DNA from 4 places in the Kitasatospora sp. NPDC088783 genome. Region 1 is predicted to be linked to each of the others. Evidence: riboswitches for the same ligand, from Rfam matches in the RefSeq annotation. Region 1 holds a riboswitch; each other region holds the start of a gene.
What was found. A riboswitch is a leader RNA that binds a small molecule or an ion and turns the genes downstream of it on or off. The one in region 1 is predicted to bind cyclic di-AMP.
Positions count from the first base shown of each region.

Region 2: it holds a riboswitch for cyclic di-AMP, as region 1 does, so the genes downstream of both, ACIP60_RS20530 (peptidoglycan DD-metalloendopeptidase family protein) here and ACIP60_RS33295 (M23 family metallopeptidase) in region 1, are expected to answer to the same signal.
Region 3: it holds a riboswitch for cyclic di-AMP, as region 1 does, so the genes downstream of both, ACIP60_RS06930 (transglycosylase family protein) here and ACIP60_RS33295 (M23 family metallopeptidase) in region 1, are expected to answer to the same signal.
Region 4: it holds a riboswitch for cyclic di-AMP, as region 1 does, so the genes downstream of both, ACIP60_RS26550 (NlpC/P60 family protein) here and ACIP60_RS33295 (M23 family metallopeptidase) in region 1, are expected to answer to the same signal.

Region 1 is NZ_JBIVKJ010000019.1:23,377-27,686, forward strand. It holds gene ACIP60_RS33290 (hypothetical protein) at 1-620, shown strand, start outside; gene ACIP60_RS33295 (M23 family metallopeptidase) at 673-1,479, opposite strand; cyclic di-AMP (ydaO/yuaA leader) riboswitch at 1,490-1,639, opposite strand; gene ACIP60_RS33300 (YiaA/YiaB family inner membrane protein) at 1,881-2,171, shown strand; gene ACIP60_RS33305 (alpha/beta fold hydrolase) at 2,357-3,235, shown strand; gene ACIP60_RS33310 (TetR-like C-terminal domain-containing protein) at 3,235-3,819, shown strand; gene ACIP60_RS33315 (hypothetical protein) at 3,850-4,041, shown strand; gene ACIP60_RS33320 (hypothetical protein) at 4,218-4,310, shown strand, end outside.
Region 2 is NZ_JBIVKJ010000007.1:46,028-50,337, reverse strand. It holds gene tig (trigger factor) at 1-806, opposite strand, end outside; tRNA gene ACIP60_RS20540 (tRNA-Pro) at 1,048-1,121, opposite strand; tRNA gene ACIP60_RS20535 (tRNA-Gly) at 1,282-1,355, shown strand; gene ACIP60_RS20530 (peptidoglycan DD-metalloendopeptidase family protein) at 1,510-2,562, opposite strand; cyclic di-AMP (ydaO/yuaA leader) riboswitch at 2,568-2,719, opposite strand; gene ACIP60_RS20525 (hypothetical protein) at 3,091-3,285, opposite strand; gene ACIP60_RS20520 (PP2C family protein-serine/threonine phosphatase) at 3,680-4,310, opposite strand, start outside.
Region 3 is NZ_JBIVKJ010000002.1:566,758-571,067, reverse strand. It holds gene ACIP60_RS06945 (glycine hydroxymethyltransferase) at 1-317, shown strand, start outside; gene ACIP60_RS06940 (pyrimidine/purine nucleoside phosphorylase) at 589-870, shown strand; gene ACIP60_RS06935 (MFS transporter) at 991-2,376, opposite strand; cyclic di-AMP (ydaO/yuaA leader) riboswitch at 2,863-3,030, shown strand; gene ACIP60_RS06930 (transglycosylase family protein) at 3,034-4,257, shown strand; gene ACIP60_RS06925 (CapA family protein) at 4,280-4,310, opposite strand, start outside.
Region 4 is NZ_JBIVKJ010000010.1:216,383-220,692, reverse strand. It holds gene ACIP60_RS26560 (NYN domain-containing protein) at 1-509, shown strand, start outside; gene ACIP60_RS26555 (C40 family peptidase) at 694-1,734, shown strand; cyclic di-AMP (ydaO/yuaA leader) riboswitch at 2,134-2,287, shown strand; gene ACIP60_RS26550 (NlpC/P60 family protein) at 2,298-3,389, shown strand; gene ACIP60_RS26545 (NlpC/P60 family protein) at 3,597-4,310, shown strand, end outside.

The sequences.
Region 1 (4,310 bases):
ACGAGCAGCTCCACCTGTACGTGCAGCCGGACGGCGACCCGGCGGCGTACCCGGCGGCGGTGCGGCTGCTGATCGAGTGGCAGCGGGCGGCCCGGCGGCTGAACGCCAAGCGCGCGGAGAAGCTCCGCGCGGAGGCCGACTGGCAGGGCGAGGTGCTGCTCTCCCTGCTGCGCCGCTCCGACCTGGTGACCTGGCCCCGGCTGTACGCCCTGCTGCTGCGCGCGGACGGGGTGCCGACCGCGGACCTCGGTGCGGTCCGGGCCTGGCTGGCGGCGTTCCGCGAACTCCCGGAGGAGGAGCGCTTCGCCGCCTTCGACCGGGTGCCCGGCCTGGACGGGGACGGCCACTGGGACCAGCCGGGACGGCCGCTGCTGATCGGCGTCTCCACCGACGGGGCCCGGCGGCTGCTGGAGCAGGGCCTGATGCGGCGCAGCTACCGCAACCTCGCCGAGCTGAACGCCCGCGGACTGCCGATGCCCGCCGAACTCACCGGCGCGTTCGAGGAGTTCGAGGAGGCGGTGGCGCAGGCCGCGATCGACCTGTGCGGCGAGTGGACCGTCCCGGGGCTGCCGCGGCTGCTGCTGGAGGAGTTCCCGGAGCTGGCCCCCGAGGAGTACTGAGCGGGCCGGGGCGGCCGGGCGCGAGAGGGCCGCGCACCGCCCCGGGCGGGGCCTAGGGCCGGAGGCCGAGGTGGTGCAGCCAGGGGAGGGGGTCGACGGGGGCCGCGCCGCCCGGGCGGACTTCGAGGTGCAGGTGGGGGGTGGTGGCGTTGCCGGTGGCGCCGACGGCCCCGAGGACGGTGCCGGGGGCGACCCGGCCGGCGGGGGCGGCGATCCGGGAGAGGTGGCAGTACCAGAGCTCGGTGCCGTCGGGGAGGGTCTGGATGACCCGGTAGCCGTAGGTGCCGGACCAGCCCGCCGAGGTGACGGTGCCGGCGGTGACGGCGGTGACGGGGGTGCCGGTGCGGGCGGCGAAGTCCAGGCCGGTGTGCAGGTGGGCCCAGTGCGCACCGGGCTGGGCGGACGGGTCGGCCAGCCGGTAGCCGGCGACCGGCAGGACGGCCTCGGCCGCGGTGGCCTCGGTGGCCGCGGTCTCGGGCGCGGCCGCGGTCTCGGCCCGGCGGTCGGCGTGCTTGGCCTCCGCCTCCTGCGCGGCGGCGACCCGGGCGGACTCCTCGGTGGCGGTGCGCTGCCCGTCGGCCTGCTGGAGGATGCGGGCGGCCAGGGCGAGGCCCGGGTCCGCGGCGAGCAGTCCCTCGGAGGCTTCGTCGGCGGCGGCGACGGGGGCCGGGGCCGGTGCGGCGGCCTGGGCGGGGGCGGCGGCGAGGCCGGTGGCGCCGAGGGCGGCGGTCATCGCGGTGACGCCCAGCAGCGGTGCGCCGACGCGGGCCTGGCGGGGCAGCCGGGGCCGGACGGGTTCGGTCTCGACCGGGTGGTCGAGCAGCTGGGTGCCGGTGCTCTCGGTGTAGGTCGACGCCACGGGGGCGCGCTCCTTCCTTCCCTGCCGCCGACCGGGTTAGCTGACGGGTTCGGAGGTGGAAGGTCTCCTACGGTCGGGCCCAGGGCCGTCCCGATTCACCCCGGTGGAACGTGGTTCCCCGGCTCCCGGGCCCGACCGCGGGGGTGGGCCCGATGGATTAGGCGTGGCGCACGGTGCCGCATGGTTACGGCGTTGCCGACCGCGCTGCGTTATCAAACGTTAATCCTATGGACCCCATGATTCCAAGCGCCTACCGAGGTGCAGTGAAACTTTCCTGACGCCCTATGGGCGATTTGTGACGGTTCGCCAAGGGGCCCGGTTCCGGACATGACGGACCGTGACGGCGCGGTTGAGTATCCGTACTCACGACCCCCCGCGGCCCCCGGCGGGACCCTGGCCCCATGACCGCATCCGTGCCGCACCGCACCACCTCCGCCTACTACCTGCAGGCCGTCGCCTCCTTCGCGTTCGCCACGGCCGCCCTCGTCCTCGGGATCGCCTACCTCCCGGTCAGCGCCTGGATGCGCGCCTTCCTCGGCGTCGGCCTGCTCTACGAGATCACCTCCGCGTTCACGCTGGCCAAGGTGATCCGCGACCGCCAGGACGAGGGCGCGCTCACCAGCCGGGTCGACCAGGCCCGGCTGGAGAAGCTGCTCGCCGAGCACGACCCGTTCAAGGTCGACGGGATCTGACCGGACGGGGCCTGGCGGGATCCGAGCGCCCGGCGGGCGGGCGGCGCGGGCGGCAGGGGCGGGCGGCAGGGGCGGGCCGGTGGCCGGGAGTTGACGGCTAAGGCTATTAGCCTTAGCTTTATGGCTATCGGCAGGAGCCGGGCCCTGAGCGCCCGGAGCGCCGGACGCCCGCCAGGAGGCCCGCGATGAACAGCACCCTCGGCACCACCACCCGGTACCTCGACGTCACCGGCGGCCGGATCGCCTACGACGACGCCCCCGGCCCCGGCGTCCCGGTCGTCCTGCTGCCCGGCATGCTCGACAAGCGGGCCGTCTACCGCCACCTCGCCCCGCTGCTGGGCGCCGCCGGGCACCGGGTGGTCAGCATGGACCTGCGCGGCATGGGCGAGTCCTCGACCGGCTTCACCGACCACAGCCCGGCCGCGATCGCCGAGGACCTGGCGGCCCTGCTGGACCACCTGGACCTGCGCGGCGCCGTCCTGGTCGGCAGCTCGTACACCGGCGCCAGCGTGGTCCGGGCCGCCGCGCTCGCCCCCGGGCGCACCGGCGGCGTGGTGCTGATCGACGCGTTCGTCGAGAACCTGCCGCTGAACGGCTTCCAGAAGGCGCTGTTCGGCCTGGCCGCCCCGCTGGTCACCGCGTTCCCCGGGCTGTGGAGCGCGATGCAGAAGTTCTACTACCCGGGCGAGCGGCCCGCCGACTTCGACGCCTACCGGGCCGGGCTGGCCGCGATGCTCCGCGAGCCCGCCCGCAAGGCCGCGCTGCGCGGCTACCTGAGGGGCGACTCCGCGCCGGTCGGCTGGTGCGCGGCGGTCGACGTGCCCGCACTGGTGCTGATGGGCGACAAGGACCCGGACTTCCCGCGGCCCGGGCTGGTCGCCGACCGGCAGGCCGCCGCGCTGCGCGGCCGCACAGTGATGATCGGCGGCGCCGGCCACTACCCGATGGCCAGTCACCCGCAGGCCGTCGCCGACGCCCTGCTGCCCTTCCTGGCCGGACTGGGCGGGCCGGCCGGGCAGGCCGGGCAGGCAGGCCCGTCCGACGAGAACGGGACCGCCCGCTGATGCCCCGCGCCGGACTCTCCACCGCCGCCGTGGTGGACCACGCCCTCGAACTGATCGACGAGCGCGGCGCCGAGGCGCTCACCCTGGCCGCCGTCGCCGCCCGGGCCGGCGTCGCCACCCCCTCGCTGTACAAGCACGTCGCCGGGGGCCTGCCCGAACTGCGCCGGCTGGTGGCCGTCCGCACCACCGAGGAGCTGGCCGACCACCTGGCCGCCGCCGTGCTCGGCCACTCCCGGGACGCGGCGGTCCGCGCCCTGCTCGCCGCCTACGCCGGGTACGCGCTGCGCCACCCCCGCCGGTACGCGGCGCTGCCGCAGGCGCCGGACCCGGAGCCGGGCCCGGCGCTGGCCGCGGCGGCCGAACGGCTGGTGGGCGTGCTGTTCGCGGTGCTGCGCGGCTACGGGCTGGCGGGCTCGGAGGCGGTGCACGCGGTGCGGACGCTGCGGGCCGCGGCCCACGGGTACGCCTCGCTGACCACGGCGGGGGCGTTCCGGCTCGCCGAGGGCACGGACGTCACGCTGGAGCGGCTGACCGGCGTGCTGGTCGAGGGCCTGGCCAACTGGCCCGGCGCGGAAGGCGCGTGACCTCCGGGGCGCTGCCGCGTTCTACCCGGTATGAAGAAGCGCAGCCTGCTCGCCTTTGCCTCGCTCGCCGTCGGCGTGGTCGCCTCCCTCACCGCCCCCAGCGCGCACGCGGCGCCGGAGCACGGGGCCGGGCTCGGCCCGCTCAAGGACGCCGTCTCCGCCCCGGACCTGCCGCTGGACGGGGACACCGTGCGACCGGCCGCCGAGCAGCCCGGGGCGTGACCCGGGCGGCCACCGGGCCCCGGGGGAACGCGCCGGTGGCGCGACGTCCACACCTTTTCGCAACCTGACGCCCACCATTCCGACACCACTGGTGCGTAACACTGTCCTTCGGTCGGGAAGTCATACCGCGTGGAGACCTTCCACGGGTGTGACCGACAAGCACGGAGGACCAGGACATGCCGCAGGCGACCCAGCGCACCGAGCCCGGCACCGGGCTGATCCCCGTTCCCCGGACGGCGCCGGACGGCGCGCCCGGCGCCGCGCGCCCG
Region 2 (4,310 bases), on a different contig from region 1:
TCGGCGCGGAGCTCCTCGAGGGTGTCGAACTCGCTCGCCAGCTGCGCGAACTCGTCGTCCAGGGCCGGGAGTTCCTTCTCCTGGACGGCGGTCACGGTGACGGTGACCTCGGAGTCCTTGCCGACCTGGGTGCCGCCCTTGAGGGTGGTGGTGAAGGTCTTGGACTCACCGGCGGACAGGCCGATCACGGCCTCGTCGATGCCGTCCAGCAGGCGGCCGGAGCCGATCTCGTAGCTCACGCCGGTGGCGGTGCCGTCCTCCGGCACCTCACCGTCGACCTTGGCCTCCAGGTCGATCACCACGATGTCGTTCTCGCCGGCGGCGCGCTCGACGTCCTTGACGGAGGCGAAGCGCTCGCGCAGCTGCTCCAGCGACTTCTCGACGTCCTCGTCGCCGACCTCGATCGGGTCGACCACGACGGCGATCTCGGAGAACTCGGGCAGGGTGACCTCGGGGCGCACGTCGACCTCGGCGGTGAACTTGAGGTCCCCGCCGTCCGCCAGGTTCTCGACACCCTCGATCTCGGTGATGTCGGGCTGGCCCAGAACGTCGATCTGGCCCTCGTCGACGGCCTGCGTGTAGAAGCGCGGAAGCGCGTCGTTGACGGCCTCCTCCAGCACCGCGCCACGACCGAAGCGCTGGTCGATCACCTTGTTCGGGATCTTGCCCTTGCGGAAGCCCGGAACGGTGACCTGCTGGTTGATCTTCTTGTACGCCGCGTCGAGGCTGGGCTTGAGCTCCTCGAAGGGCACCTCGACGGTGAGTCGAACCCGGGTGGGGTTCAGAGTCTCGACGGCGCTCTTCACGGTTGGGTCTCCTAGGGGGCTTGCGGTCAGGGCGATAGGCGGTTGGGGCTGCATTGCTGTCCGTACTACCGCCAGCGATCCATCCTACCGGTACCACGAAAGCGGCTGTGCCCGGCACCGGGGGCCGGGAGCCCGGGGGGCCCGGAACCACGGCGGCGGAACCACGGCGGCGGGGCGCGACGACGACGGGGCCGCAACGACAACAGGGCCCCGCCCGCCGACGAGACCCTGCCGCACGCGGTCGGGGTGACCGGATTCGAACCGACGGCCTTCCGCTCCCAAAGCGGACGCGCTACCAACCTGCGCCACACCCCGTGGTGCCGAGCAGAAGAGTACACGTCGACCCGCCCCCGACCGGGGCGATATCGACGAGCCGGGGACGAGCCGACAACGGGAAGGAGTGTGCAATCCACCGACCCGACCAGGTACGCTGGGCCAGTCCTCACCACCGCACGGTGGCGGAGGGCGCTTCCCTGCGGGTGTAGCTCAATGGTAGAGCCCCAGTCTTCCAAACTGGTCACGCGAGTTCGATTCTCGTCACCCGCTCCACGAGGCCGACGGCCCCGACCGCCCAGCGGTCGGGGCCGTCGCCGTTCCCCCTCCGGCGCACCGGCCCCGCGCTCCCCCGCGCTCCCGCCCCGCGGACGGCCCGGAGGCCCCGCGCGGTGGGTCGCGCGGGGCCTCCGGGGGGTGGTGCCGGGGATCAGACGTTGACGCCGTGGGCCGCCAGGTAGGCGACCGGGTCGATGTCGGAGCCGTAGTCCGGGGTGGTGCGGATCTCGAAGTGCAGGTGCGGGCCGGTGACGTTGCCCGTGGCGCCGGACAGGCCGATCTGCTGCCCCGCCGTCACGGACTGGCCGGCCGAGACGGAGATCGAGGAGAGGTGCGCGTACTGGGCGTACTTGCCGTCGGCGAGCTTGATGACGACCTGGTTGCCGTAGGCGCCGCCGTTGCCGGCCGAGACCACGGTGCCGTTGGCGATCGCCTTCAGGCTGGTGCCGGTGGAGACCGGGAAGTCGATGCCGGTGTGGTAGCCGCTGGACCAGCTGGAGCCCGCCACCTTGTAACCGGTGGTGACGCTGCCCGGCGCGGGGGCGACGTAGCCGGAGGAGGAGCTCGCGGCGGAGCCGGCGCTGCTCGAACCGGTGGAGGCGGTGGCGGTCGACGACTTCGCCGAGGACGACTTCTCGGTCTTGGCCTCGGTCTTGGCCTCGACCTTGGCGGGGGCCGGGGCCGGGGTCTCGGCCTTCGCCTCGGCCGGAGCCGGGGTCTCGACCTTCGCCTTGGCCGGGGCCTCGGTCTTGGCCTGCGCCTTCGGGGCGGCGGCGGTGGCCGCGGCGTCCGAGGAGGTGGTGGCCGAAGTCGCCGGGGCGGCCTGGCCGTTGACGCTCAGCTGCTGGCCGGGGTAGATCAGGTTCGGGTTGCCGCCGATGACCGAGCGGTTGTCCTGGTAGAGCTTCTCCCAGCCGCCGTCCACGTTCTTCGCGGTGGCGATCTTCGAGAGGGTGTCGCCGGCGGCGACCTTGTAGGTCTGCGCGGCGGCGTCACCGGCGGGGTGGCCGGTGGTGTCGGCGACGGGGGTGGCGTCGACCGAGACGTTGGCCCACTGGCGGCCGCCGTCCTGGTGGTCGGCGGTGCCGTGCGCGGAGGCGGCGGAGACCGGGAGGCCGACCGCGGCACCCACCACGCCGGCGGCGATGGCGATGCGGGCGATGGTGGTCAGGCGCGGCTTGCGGTGCTTGCCCTGGACGGACATGAAGCTGTTCCTCTCCGACGCCTACGAGGTGAGCTGTCGGGTTCGGGCGAGAGTTGCCCGGCCGCGTCTCCGCGGCTTCACCCCGAGCCGTCCCGTGCGTTCCGGGCCCGGCGTACTACCTGTGGTTCCCCCGCTCCTGCCGTGGCGTGGTGTCTGGTCGGCACCGAACGGCGGCAGGACTAGGCGTTCCGCTCGATGGCCAGCCCGGCCGATGTCCGGGCTGCGGAGGAAGCAAAACCCACGGCTCGCGGAGCTGGCAAGCGCCGAAGAGCCCCGTTCCCGTGATCGGGAGGGGGCTGACGGTACGCCAGGTCACGCTCCGCCGACGACGGGCTGCGGTGCGCGTACGGGATCATGACGGTGCGCCCACGAACCGCACACAGCGGGCGACGTCGGCCACTGCGTGCACCTGGGCGCTGACCTGGCGTGACGGGTCGGGTGAGCCTGGTCACCCGCGGGCAGCGGTGCGGTCCGGAACGGGGGTGCCCCCGCCCGTCGGAACGTGCTCCCCGGGGCCGGACGGGGTGGTCAGCCCGCGATGCCGGAGATGGCCTTGGAGATCGAGTTGAGGAACTGCTGGATCGGCCCGGCCATGGTCGACTGGCTGAGCATGAATCCGAACAGCGCGGCGATGATGGCGTGTCCGCCCTTCAGCTGCTTGTTGCGGATGAAGATGAAGACGATGACGCCGAACAGGACAAGGGCGGAGACGGAGAAGGCCACCGGGACTCACTTCCTCGATTCATGGCGGGGGTTCAGGTCGGAACCGGCGACGGCTCCAGGCGGAAACCGGCCCCTGCCCCCCGTGTCCCCACCACTCCATCCGGACTCAGTGTGGTCGCTCGTGCGGACTGCGTAAAGGACTTGCCCCGTCACCGGGGGCCCCAACCCGGGTGGTGGGACTGATTTTCGCCGACCGCGACGATAGCGGACGGGTCCTGACGGGGCGTCGGCGGGAGGCGGTTCGCGGCGGCTGCCGCGGCAAACCGGCAGGCAGACCGGGTCGGTGCCCACCGGCCGGGTATGCCAGGGGAATTGGCCGAAGATCAACGTCGGGGTTTGACACTCCGTGGGCGCTCCGTGCTCACCGCGCCCGCCGCGTCCGCGCCCGGCGGGGTCAGCGGCGCCAGACCAGCAGCACCGCCCGGTCGTCGTTGACGTGCTTGGCCACGCTGTCGATCAGCCGGACCGCGGCCCCGGGGCGCCCGGCCGCCGGGATGGTGGCGACCAGCCGGTCGGCCTCGCCCATCAGCCGGTCCATGCCCTCGCCCAAGTCCCGGCCGGGGATCTCCACCATGCCGTCGGTGCAGAGCATCAGCACGTCGCCGGGGCCCAAAGTACCGCGCGCGCCCTCGAACTTGGCGCCGTCGTAGACGCCGAGCAGCGGGCCCTCGGCCTCCTTGACCTCCCAGTGGCCGGCCCCGGCCAGCCGGTGCATGCCGGGCAGGTGCCCGGCGGAGAGGAGTTCGTACTCGCCGGTGTCCAGGTCGAGGACCAGGTGGACGGCGGTGGCGAAGCCCTCCTCCCAGTCCTGGCGCAGCAGGTAGCCGTTGGCGGCGGGCAGGAAGTCGTGGGCGGGCAGCGAGCCGAGCAGCCCGCCGAAGGCGCCGGAGAGCAGCAGGGCGCGGCTGCCGGCGTCCATGCCCTTGCCGGAGACGTCGGCGAGGACGACTTCGAGCACCGGGCCGGTGCGGGCGGCGACCATGAAGTCGCCGGAGAAGGACTGGCCGCCGGCCGGGCGGAGCGCG
Region 3 (4,310 bases), on a different contig from region 1:
CGGGACGCCAGGCGGAGGCGGCGCTGCTGGACTCCGGCATCGTCACCAACCGCAACGCCGTCCCGCAGGACCCGAACGGCGCCTGGTACACCTCCGGCATCCGGCTCGGCACGCCCGCGCTGACCACCCGCGGGCTGGACGCGGCGGAGCTGGACGAGGTCGCCGAGCTGATCCACACCGTGCTGACGGCCGCCGCGCCGGTCGGCTCCTCGAAGGCGCAGTACGCGCTGGACGAGGCCGTCCGCGACTCCGTCGCCAAGCGCGCGGTCGACCTGCTCGCCGACCACCCGCTCTACCCGGGCATCACGCTCGGCTGATCCTCCCCTCCCGGCGTCCCCGTCCGGACGCCTCCCGGCCCGGCCCGCCGCCACCCCGGCGGGCCGGGCCGCCGAACTCGCCGCGCCGCGCGCCGCGTTCCGACCTGCGGCGGAGACGGGCCCGACGGCGGCGGGGGCCACCGTCGGCCGGTGACCAACCAGCGGACGCTCCCGGCAACCGAGCTGCTCGCGCCGATAGGCTCGCCCCCGCCGCGGCCGGGCGCGCGACGCGCCGGCCGCCGTTCCGCACCCCTTCCGCAGGAGAACGCGCATGCTCAAGGTCAACGAATACTTCGACGGCACGGTCAAGTCGGTCGCCTTCACCTCGGCCGACGGCCCGGCGACCGTCGGCGTGATGGCCCCCGGCGAGTACGAGTTCGGCACCGCCGCCCCGGAGGTCATGCACGTGGTCAGCGGCGCCCTGACCGTGAAGCTCCCCGGCTCCGACGACTGGCGGACCTTCTCCGCCGGTGAGCACTTCTCCGTTCCGGGTGACAGCAAGTTCCACCTCCAGGTCTCGATCGACACGGCCTACCTCTGCGAATACCGCTGATCCCCTCCCGCTGACCACCGCCACACAGCCACCGCCGCAGCCGCCGGTCCGGTCGCCCCGGCCGCGACCGGGCTGGGCGCGGCGCGCTGTGGTGGGCCGGTGGTCAGCCGTGGGTCACGCTCACAGCGCCGCCTCCGCTTCCGGAACGGGCTCCCGGCGCCCGGCGGCTCCCGCCACCGTCCCCGCCGCCGTCCGGACCCCGGGCGCGGGCTCCGGCTCAGGTCCAAGTCCGGCCGCCGGCTCGGGCTCCGGCTCGGGAGGCCGGCTCGCCGGCAGGTGACGGACCGCGGGGAGCGCGAGCAGGACGAACGCGACCGGGACGGCGAGGGCGGTCATCCCGAACAGCGTGGGACGCACGCCGAGGCTCTCGGAGAGCGGACCGGCCAGCACCAGCCCGAGCGGCATCAGGGCGACGGCGATCAGGTGGTCGTAGGAGCTGACCCGGGAGAGCACCCGCTCCGGTATGTGCACCTGGAGCGAGGTCTCCCAGAGCACGAAGAACAGGGACACGCCCACGCCCGTGACCGCCTTCAGGGCGGCGATCACCCAGACCGGCGCACCGGAGCCGATGATCGCGGCCTGGCAGGAGGCGACCGCCATCGCCACCGCCGCGACGGCCATCGGGCGGGCCGGTTTCCACCGGTAGGAGCACACGTCCCCCACGATCGAGCCGAGGCCGAAGGCGATCACCACCACCGTCCAGGCGTTGGCGCCGCCCCACTCGCGCTTCGCCAGCACCGGCCCGAGCACGAACACCGAGGGCAGCACCACGACGTGGTAGACCGCCATGGCGAGCATGCTCGACCACACCCACGTCCGGCTGCGCACCTGCTGCCAGCCGATCCGCAGCTCGGCCAGGAACCCGGGCCGCTCGCCCCGCTCGGCCCCGCCGTCGACGCCGCCCGCCGCGACCGCACCGTCGACCGCGCCCAGCCGGGCCAGCACCGCGGCACTGACCGCGAAACTCGCGGCGTCCATCGCCAGCGCACCCCCCGGGCCGACCGCCGCGATCAGCAGACCGGCCAGCGCCGGGCCGACCACCAGGCCCGTCGACTGGACGAACCCGCTCAGCGCGTTCGCCTCGCGCAGCCGATCGGCGGGGACCAGCAGGGGCAGCAACCCGGTGGAGGCGGGGAGGAAGAAGGCGTCCGCGACCCCGAACAGCGCCATCAGCAGCGCCAGCAGCCCGACCCGGGCGGTGCCGGTGAGCAGCAGCACCGCGACGGCCGCCTGGACGGCGCACCGCAGCAGGTCGGAGGCCAGCATGATCCGCCGTCTCGGTATCCGATCCGCCCAGACGCCCCCGACCAGGGCGAACACCAGCAGCGGGAGCAGCCCGGCGGCCGTCACCAGCCCCACGTCGACGGCCGAGCCGCCGATCGACAGCACGGCGAAGGGCAGCGCCACGAACGACACCCGGTCTCCCAGGGTCGACAGCGACTGGCCGACGAACAGCCTGGCGAACTGGCGCTCGGTGCGGAGCACTTCAGGAATCAGGGCGCCCACGGAACCTCCCCAACGGACTCGACGGACCTGACGGACCTGTCGGACCCGACGAACTCGACGGACCCGGCGACGCGCCCACCGGAACAGCGAGCAGGGCGATCGTAGGAAGCCCGCCGACCCCCTGTCGCATCATTTATCCGCAACGCGCCGAATGCCCCGTTTACACCCAACTCGGCTACCCTCAAAGGCAGTTGGCGGGCGAGAGCCGCCGACACCACCCCGGCGGAGCACCGGCCTTCCCCGCTCCCTCCCACCCCAATCCCACCGATCGGCCAGACTTCTCCCACCGATCCGCCGACCCTCCCCTCGTCCTCCCGCCCGATCTCCCGTCAACAGGTCGTCCACACACCACGCAGGACCCGACGTGACGAGGGCGTGATCCGAGCGCGACGCGCTTGTGATTGCCACGTTCGAGTGAATAGGCTCGCCCCGGCTCGCACCGCCGGGCCCCCGCACGCGACAACGCCGAGCCCTGTCCACCGCGCTGCGGGTCGACCACCAAGACCCTTGGGCAGGGACGGGGGAACCACGATTGTTGCCGTCCCCCACGGCTAGGGGTGAAGCCGTCCGCACCGGGTGACCGGGGCGCGACGGCCGGGCCTCCCTCCCGGCCCGAACCCGACAGCTCACCCCGTAGGCGTGCGGAGAGGATCTCGCATGCTCTTCACGGGTTCGGGACGCCACCGTCGGCAGGGTCCGGCGGAGAAGGCGGCCGAGCGGGCGATCGCGGCGGCCGGCGTGGCCGGTGTCGGCATCGCCCTGCCGCTGCTCGCCGTCACCGGCGCACACGCCGCCCCCAGCGCGGTCTGGGACCGGGTCGCCGACTGCGAGAGCGGAGGGAACTGGAGTTCCGACGCGGGCAACGGCATCTACGGCGGCCTGGGGATCACCGCCCAGCGCTGGAACGACTACGGCGGCACCCAGTACTCGGCGCTGCCGAACGGGGCCACCCGCAGCCAGCAGATCGCCGTCGCCGAACGCATCCTGGCCACCGAGGGCCCCTCGCCCTGGTCGGCGTGTGCGGACGACGCGGGCCTGAACACCGCCAGCGCGCCGGGCGTGGTCGACGACAACGACTCGGCGGACGAGACGGGTTCGCTGCGCGGCGCACGCGGCGTCGCGGCGGTCAACTCCGCCCCGGACGGCAGCACCGTCCCGGACGGGAAGAGCACGCCGGTGTTCTCCGGCCTGCCCGGCTACGACCCGGTCTCGCACGTGTACTGGTACGAGAAGAACGGCGCCTGGTTCTGGACCAGCCACCAGAGCCTGTACGAGCGCTACATGCAGCTGACGCACCCCCAGCCGCACCCGAGCGCGCCGACCACGACCACCCCGGACCCGACCGTCCCCACCCCGAACGCCCCGGACGCCTCGGCCACCCCGACCGTCCCGCCGGTCCCCCCCACCGACCCGGCCGCTCCCGGCGACCCCACCGACCCGACCGCCTCGCCCAGCCCGAACACGCCCACCGACGGCAGCACCGGCACCAACAACGGGAACGGGGGCGGCCTGCTGCCCACCCTCCCGGTCACCCCGTCGCCCGGCCCGTCCACCGGCACCGGCACCGGCACCGGCAGCACCCCGGACGCGTCGCCCGGCGGCGGCACCACCACCGCCCCGGGCGCGGGCAGCGGCACGGCCGCACCCACGGACGCGTCCACCACCCCGGCGGCCCCGACCACCCCGGCGGCCCCGGCTCCGGCAGCGTCCCCGGCCCCGTCCGCGCAGCCGTACACCGTAGGCCCCGGCGACACGCTGGCCTCGATCGCCCGCAGCAACGCCGTGGGCGGCGGCTGGTCCGAGCTCTACAAGTCGAACCAGCAGCTGATCGGCGAGAACCCGGACCTGATCCGGCCCGGCCAGGTGCTGGACCTGGGCTGACGGATGCCCGGACCGGCCGCCGTCACTTCGGGACGGCGGCCAGTCCGGTGCAG
Region 4 (4,310 bases), on a different contig from region 1:
CGGTGACCGCGCTGCGCCCGGCCGACCTGGTGGAGGCGGTGGAGCCCGGCTCGGCCTCGCCGCACGACGTGGCCCGGCGCGGCCTGGCCGAGGACGACCCGGCGCTGCTGGACCAGCTGCTGGCCATCCCGCAGGTCCACCTGGTGGTGGACGGCTACAACGTGACCAAGACCGGCTACCCCCAACTGCCGCTGGAGCAGCAGCGGATGCGGCTGCTGGGCGGGCTGGCGATGCTGGCCCAGCGCACCCAGGCCGAGGTGACCTGCGTGTTCGACGGCCAGGACCTGGACGTGCCGGTGATCATGGCCCCGCCGCGCGGGGTGCGGGTGCGTTTCAGCCGGACCGGGGAGACCGCGGACGAGCTGATCCGCCGGCTGGTGCGGGCCGAGCCGCAGGGCCGTCCGGTGGTGGTGGTCTCCGCCGACCGGGAGGTCGCCGACGGGGTCCGCACGGCGGGGGCGCGGCCGGTGGCCTCGGTGCTGCTGCTGAACCGGCTGGCGCGCAGCTGAGGGGCGGTCAGCGGGCCCCCGGGCGGCCGGAGTGTGACGGTCCCGTGAAAGGGGGCGGGGGCGGGCATCCGGAAGCCCCCGGGAGTGGACGCGGAGGCAGGGACTTCACTAGGGTCTGGCGTCAAACCTATATTCCGGACCATCACTCGTCGGGGTGAGTCCAGCAGGAAGAAGGAGCTCCCCCTTGGCCTCCCACCGCCGTCCCAAGCAGCCGAGCCGTGCGCGGATCTCCGTGTTCACCGCTGCCGCCGCGACCGCGGTCGCCCTGACGGCCCAGGCCAGCGCGCACGCCGCCCCGGCCCAGCCGAACAAGGACGAGGTGAAGGCACAGGTCGACAAGCTGCTGGAGGAGCAGGAGCAGTCCGCCGAGAAGTACAACGGCGCCAAGGAGCGGGCCGACCAGCTGCGCAAGCAGGCCGACGACCTGCAGGACCAGGTGGCCCGCGGCCAGGAGCAGTTGACCGAGCTGGCCTCCGGGCTGGCGGCGGTGGCCGGCGACCAGTACCGGCAGGGCGGCGTCGACCCGTCGATGCAGCTGATGCTCTCCTCGAACCCGGACCAGTACCTCACCCAGGCCACCTCCTTCGGGCAGGCTGCCAGCACCCAGGCCGAGACGCTCAAGTCGCTCAAGGACCAGCAGCGCCGCCTGGACCAGCAGAAGCAGGAGGCCTCCCAGGTCCTCCAGGAGCTGGACAGCCAGACCCAGGCGCTCAACGACGCCAAGAACGACGTGAACGCCAAGCTCGCCGAGGCGCAGAAGCTGCTCTCCAAGCTGAACGCCGCGGACCGCGCCTCCATCCTCCGCGGCTCCGGCGGCGGCACCGCCTCGCGCAGCGCCTCCCGGGTCGACCCGTCCACCCTGCCGCCGGCCAGCGGCTACGCGGCGACCGCGGTGGCGGCCGCGCTCGGCAAGCAGGGCTCGGCGTACGTCTGGGGCGCCACCGGGTCGAGCACCTTCGACTGCTCGGGCCTGATGGTGTGGGCGTACAAGCAGGCCGGCGTCTCGCTGCCGCGCACCTCGCAGTCGCAGGGCAGCTACGGCACCAACGTGGGCACCGACTGGCACAACGCGCAGCCCGGCGACCTGGTCATCTACTACGGCGACCGGCACCACGTCGGCATGTACATCGGCAACGGCCTGGTGGTGCACGCGCCGCGCACCGGTGACGTGGTGAAGACGATGAAGGTCGACACCCTGCCGATCTCCACCATCCGCCGGGTCTGACCGGGGCGGGTCGGGTCCGGCCGGGGCTGGTCGACGGCCCGGCGAATCGGACAAACGCCCCACCGGGCGACAACTGACGCACTGTGACACGCCCGGGCGGGTCGGGATCCTGCTGTGATCCGTGACACGCCCGGGTGTGGTGTTTCCCGGCCGCAGGGTGAGAATTGCTCCGTGCTGGGTAGTGAACCGATCACGTTCGGTCATAAGTGTCGAGGTATTTGATTCAGAATCAGATTTTTTTCCGACAAGGATTTGAACGGATCACGGATCGGTTACTAGGGTCGTGCTTCGACCACCGCAGTGTCGATCGCCCAAGGGGGGCGGCGGCGGAGGTCGCCGCCGAGTCCGTGACGCAGCGGGCAGACCGTCAACACCGGGTCTGCCGACGGGGATACCCCTGCGGGGGTGCTGTCGAACGGAGCCGGGGAACCACGTTCCCCCGGGGTGAATCGGCGCCGGGCCGACCGCCGCGCGCGGTCGGTGAAGCGCCGTAGGGCATCTCTTCCAGCCCGAACCCGTCAGCTCACCCGGTAGGCGGTGTGAGGAAGAAGGAGTCCGCCTTCGTGGCGTCCCATCGCCGTCCCAAGCCCGTCGGCCGTGCCCGGGTCTCGATTCTCACTGCCACCGCCGCCGCTGCCGTGGCGCTCTCCGCCCAGGGCGGGGCGCACGCCGACCCGGCGCCGACCAAGGACCAGGTCAAGGCCCAGGTCGACGAGCTCAACGAGCAGGCCGAGGTGAAGACGGAGGCGCTCAACGCCTCGGTCGAGAAGCAGCAGGACCTGCAGAAGCAGGTCGGCCAGCTCCAGGACCAGCTCGCCCGGCAGCAGGAGCAGGTGACCTCCGCCCGGGAGTCGCTGGCCGGCATCGCCGCCGAGCAGTACCGCACCGGCACCATGCCGCAGACCATGCAGCTGATGCTCTCCAGCAGCCCGGACACCTTCCTCGGCCAGGCCGGTGCGCTGAACGCGGTCGGCTCCACCCAGGCCGACCTGCTCAAGACCTTCCAGAACGAGCAGGCCAAGCTCGACGCGCAGCGCAAGGAGGCCGAGACCAAGCTCGCCGAACTGGACACCACCACCAAGGCCCTCAAGGCCGACAAGGAGGACGTCCAGGCGAAGCTGGCCAAGGCCCAGGAGCTGCTCAACACGCTGACCCAGCAGGAGCGCGAGCAGCTCGCCGCCGCCGAGGCCAAGGCCGCCGCGGACGCCAAGGCGAAGGCCGACTCCGCGCAGCAGCAGCAACAGCAGCAGCAGCGGGCCTCCCGCGACAGCGGCCGGGCGGAGCTGAACGCCCCGGCGTCCTCCAGCTTCTCGGGCAACGCGGTCGGCGCGGCGGCCTCCAAGCTGGGCAGCTGGTACTCCTACGGCGCGGCCGGGCCGAGCACCTTCGACTGCTCCGGGCTGATGCAGTGGGCCTACAAGCAGGCCGGGGTGTCCATCCCGCGCACCTCGCAGGCGCAGGCCGGGGCCGGCACCAGCCTCGGCACCAACATCGCCAACGCCCGTCCGGGCGACCTGATCATCTACTACGGCGACCAGCACCACGTCGGCATGTACGTCGGCAACGGGCAGATCATCCACGCCCCGCACACCGGCGCGCAGGTCCGCTACGAGTCGGCGACCGCGATGCCGATCAACCGGATCGTCCGGATCTGACGCTCCGTCGAGGCCCCGGCCCGGTACCCCGCACGGGGTGCCGGGCCGCTCTCGTTCGGATGCCCGATTAGGGGTCAAATATTCGGTGCTGTCAGGGTTTGGACTGGATCGGTCGGAATCGCTAACCTCTGCCCCCGGGCCCCCGCGAGGACGGCCGTCCGACCGCGGGCGGCGGCGGAGGCCGGCCGCAGAACGGAGCCGTCGCGCGTGTCCGTGCCCCGCCGCACCCCACTGCCCGGCGTCCAGCGCCTCGCCCGCGCCCTGGCGCTCACCGCCGCCGCCACCGGCGCGCTCGGCCTGACCGTGGGCGGGGCCGCCGCGGCCCCGCTCAGCCCCGCCGACCCGCCCAACCGCGGCGAGGTCAAGGCCCGGGTCGACCAGCTCTACGAGGAGGCCGAGCGGGCCTCCGAGCAGTGCAACGCCGCGCTGGAGCAGCAGCGGCGGCTCCAGGCCGAGGCCGGCGCCCTCCAGGACCAGGTCGCCGCCGGGCAGGAGGAGCTCAACCGGATGCGCGGCGACCTGGGCGCCGTCGCCGCCGCCGAGTACCGGTCCCAGGGCATCGACCCCGCCGTCCGGCTGATGCTCGACCAGGACCCGGCCGGCTACCTGACCGGCGCCCGCTCGCTCGAACAGGCCACCGCCCGGCAGGGCGACCGGCTGCGCGAGCTGGCCGAGCGGGCCCGGCGGCTCGACGAGCGGCGGCACGAGGCCGGCGCCAAGCTCGACGAGCTGGAGCAGGCCAGGCAGCGGCTGTCCGCCGCCAAGGACGAGGTCCGCGAGCGGCTGGCCAAGGCCCAGCGGCTGCTGAACGGCCTCGCCCCCGCCGAGCGGGCCCGGCTGACGGCCGACGACGCCCGGGCGGCCCGGCAGCGCGCCACCCGCGGCACCGACCGGATCGACCTCGGCGACCAGCCGCCCTCC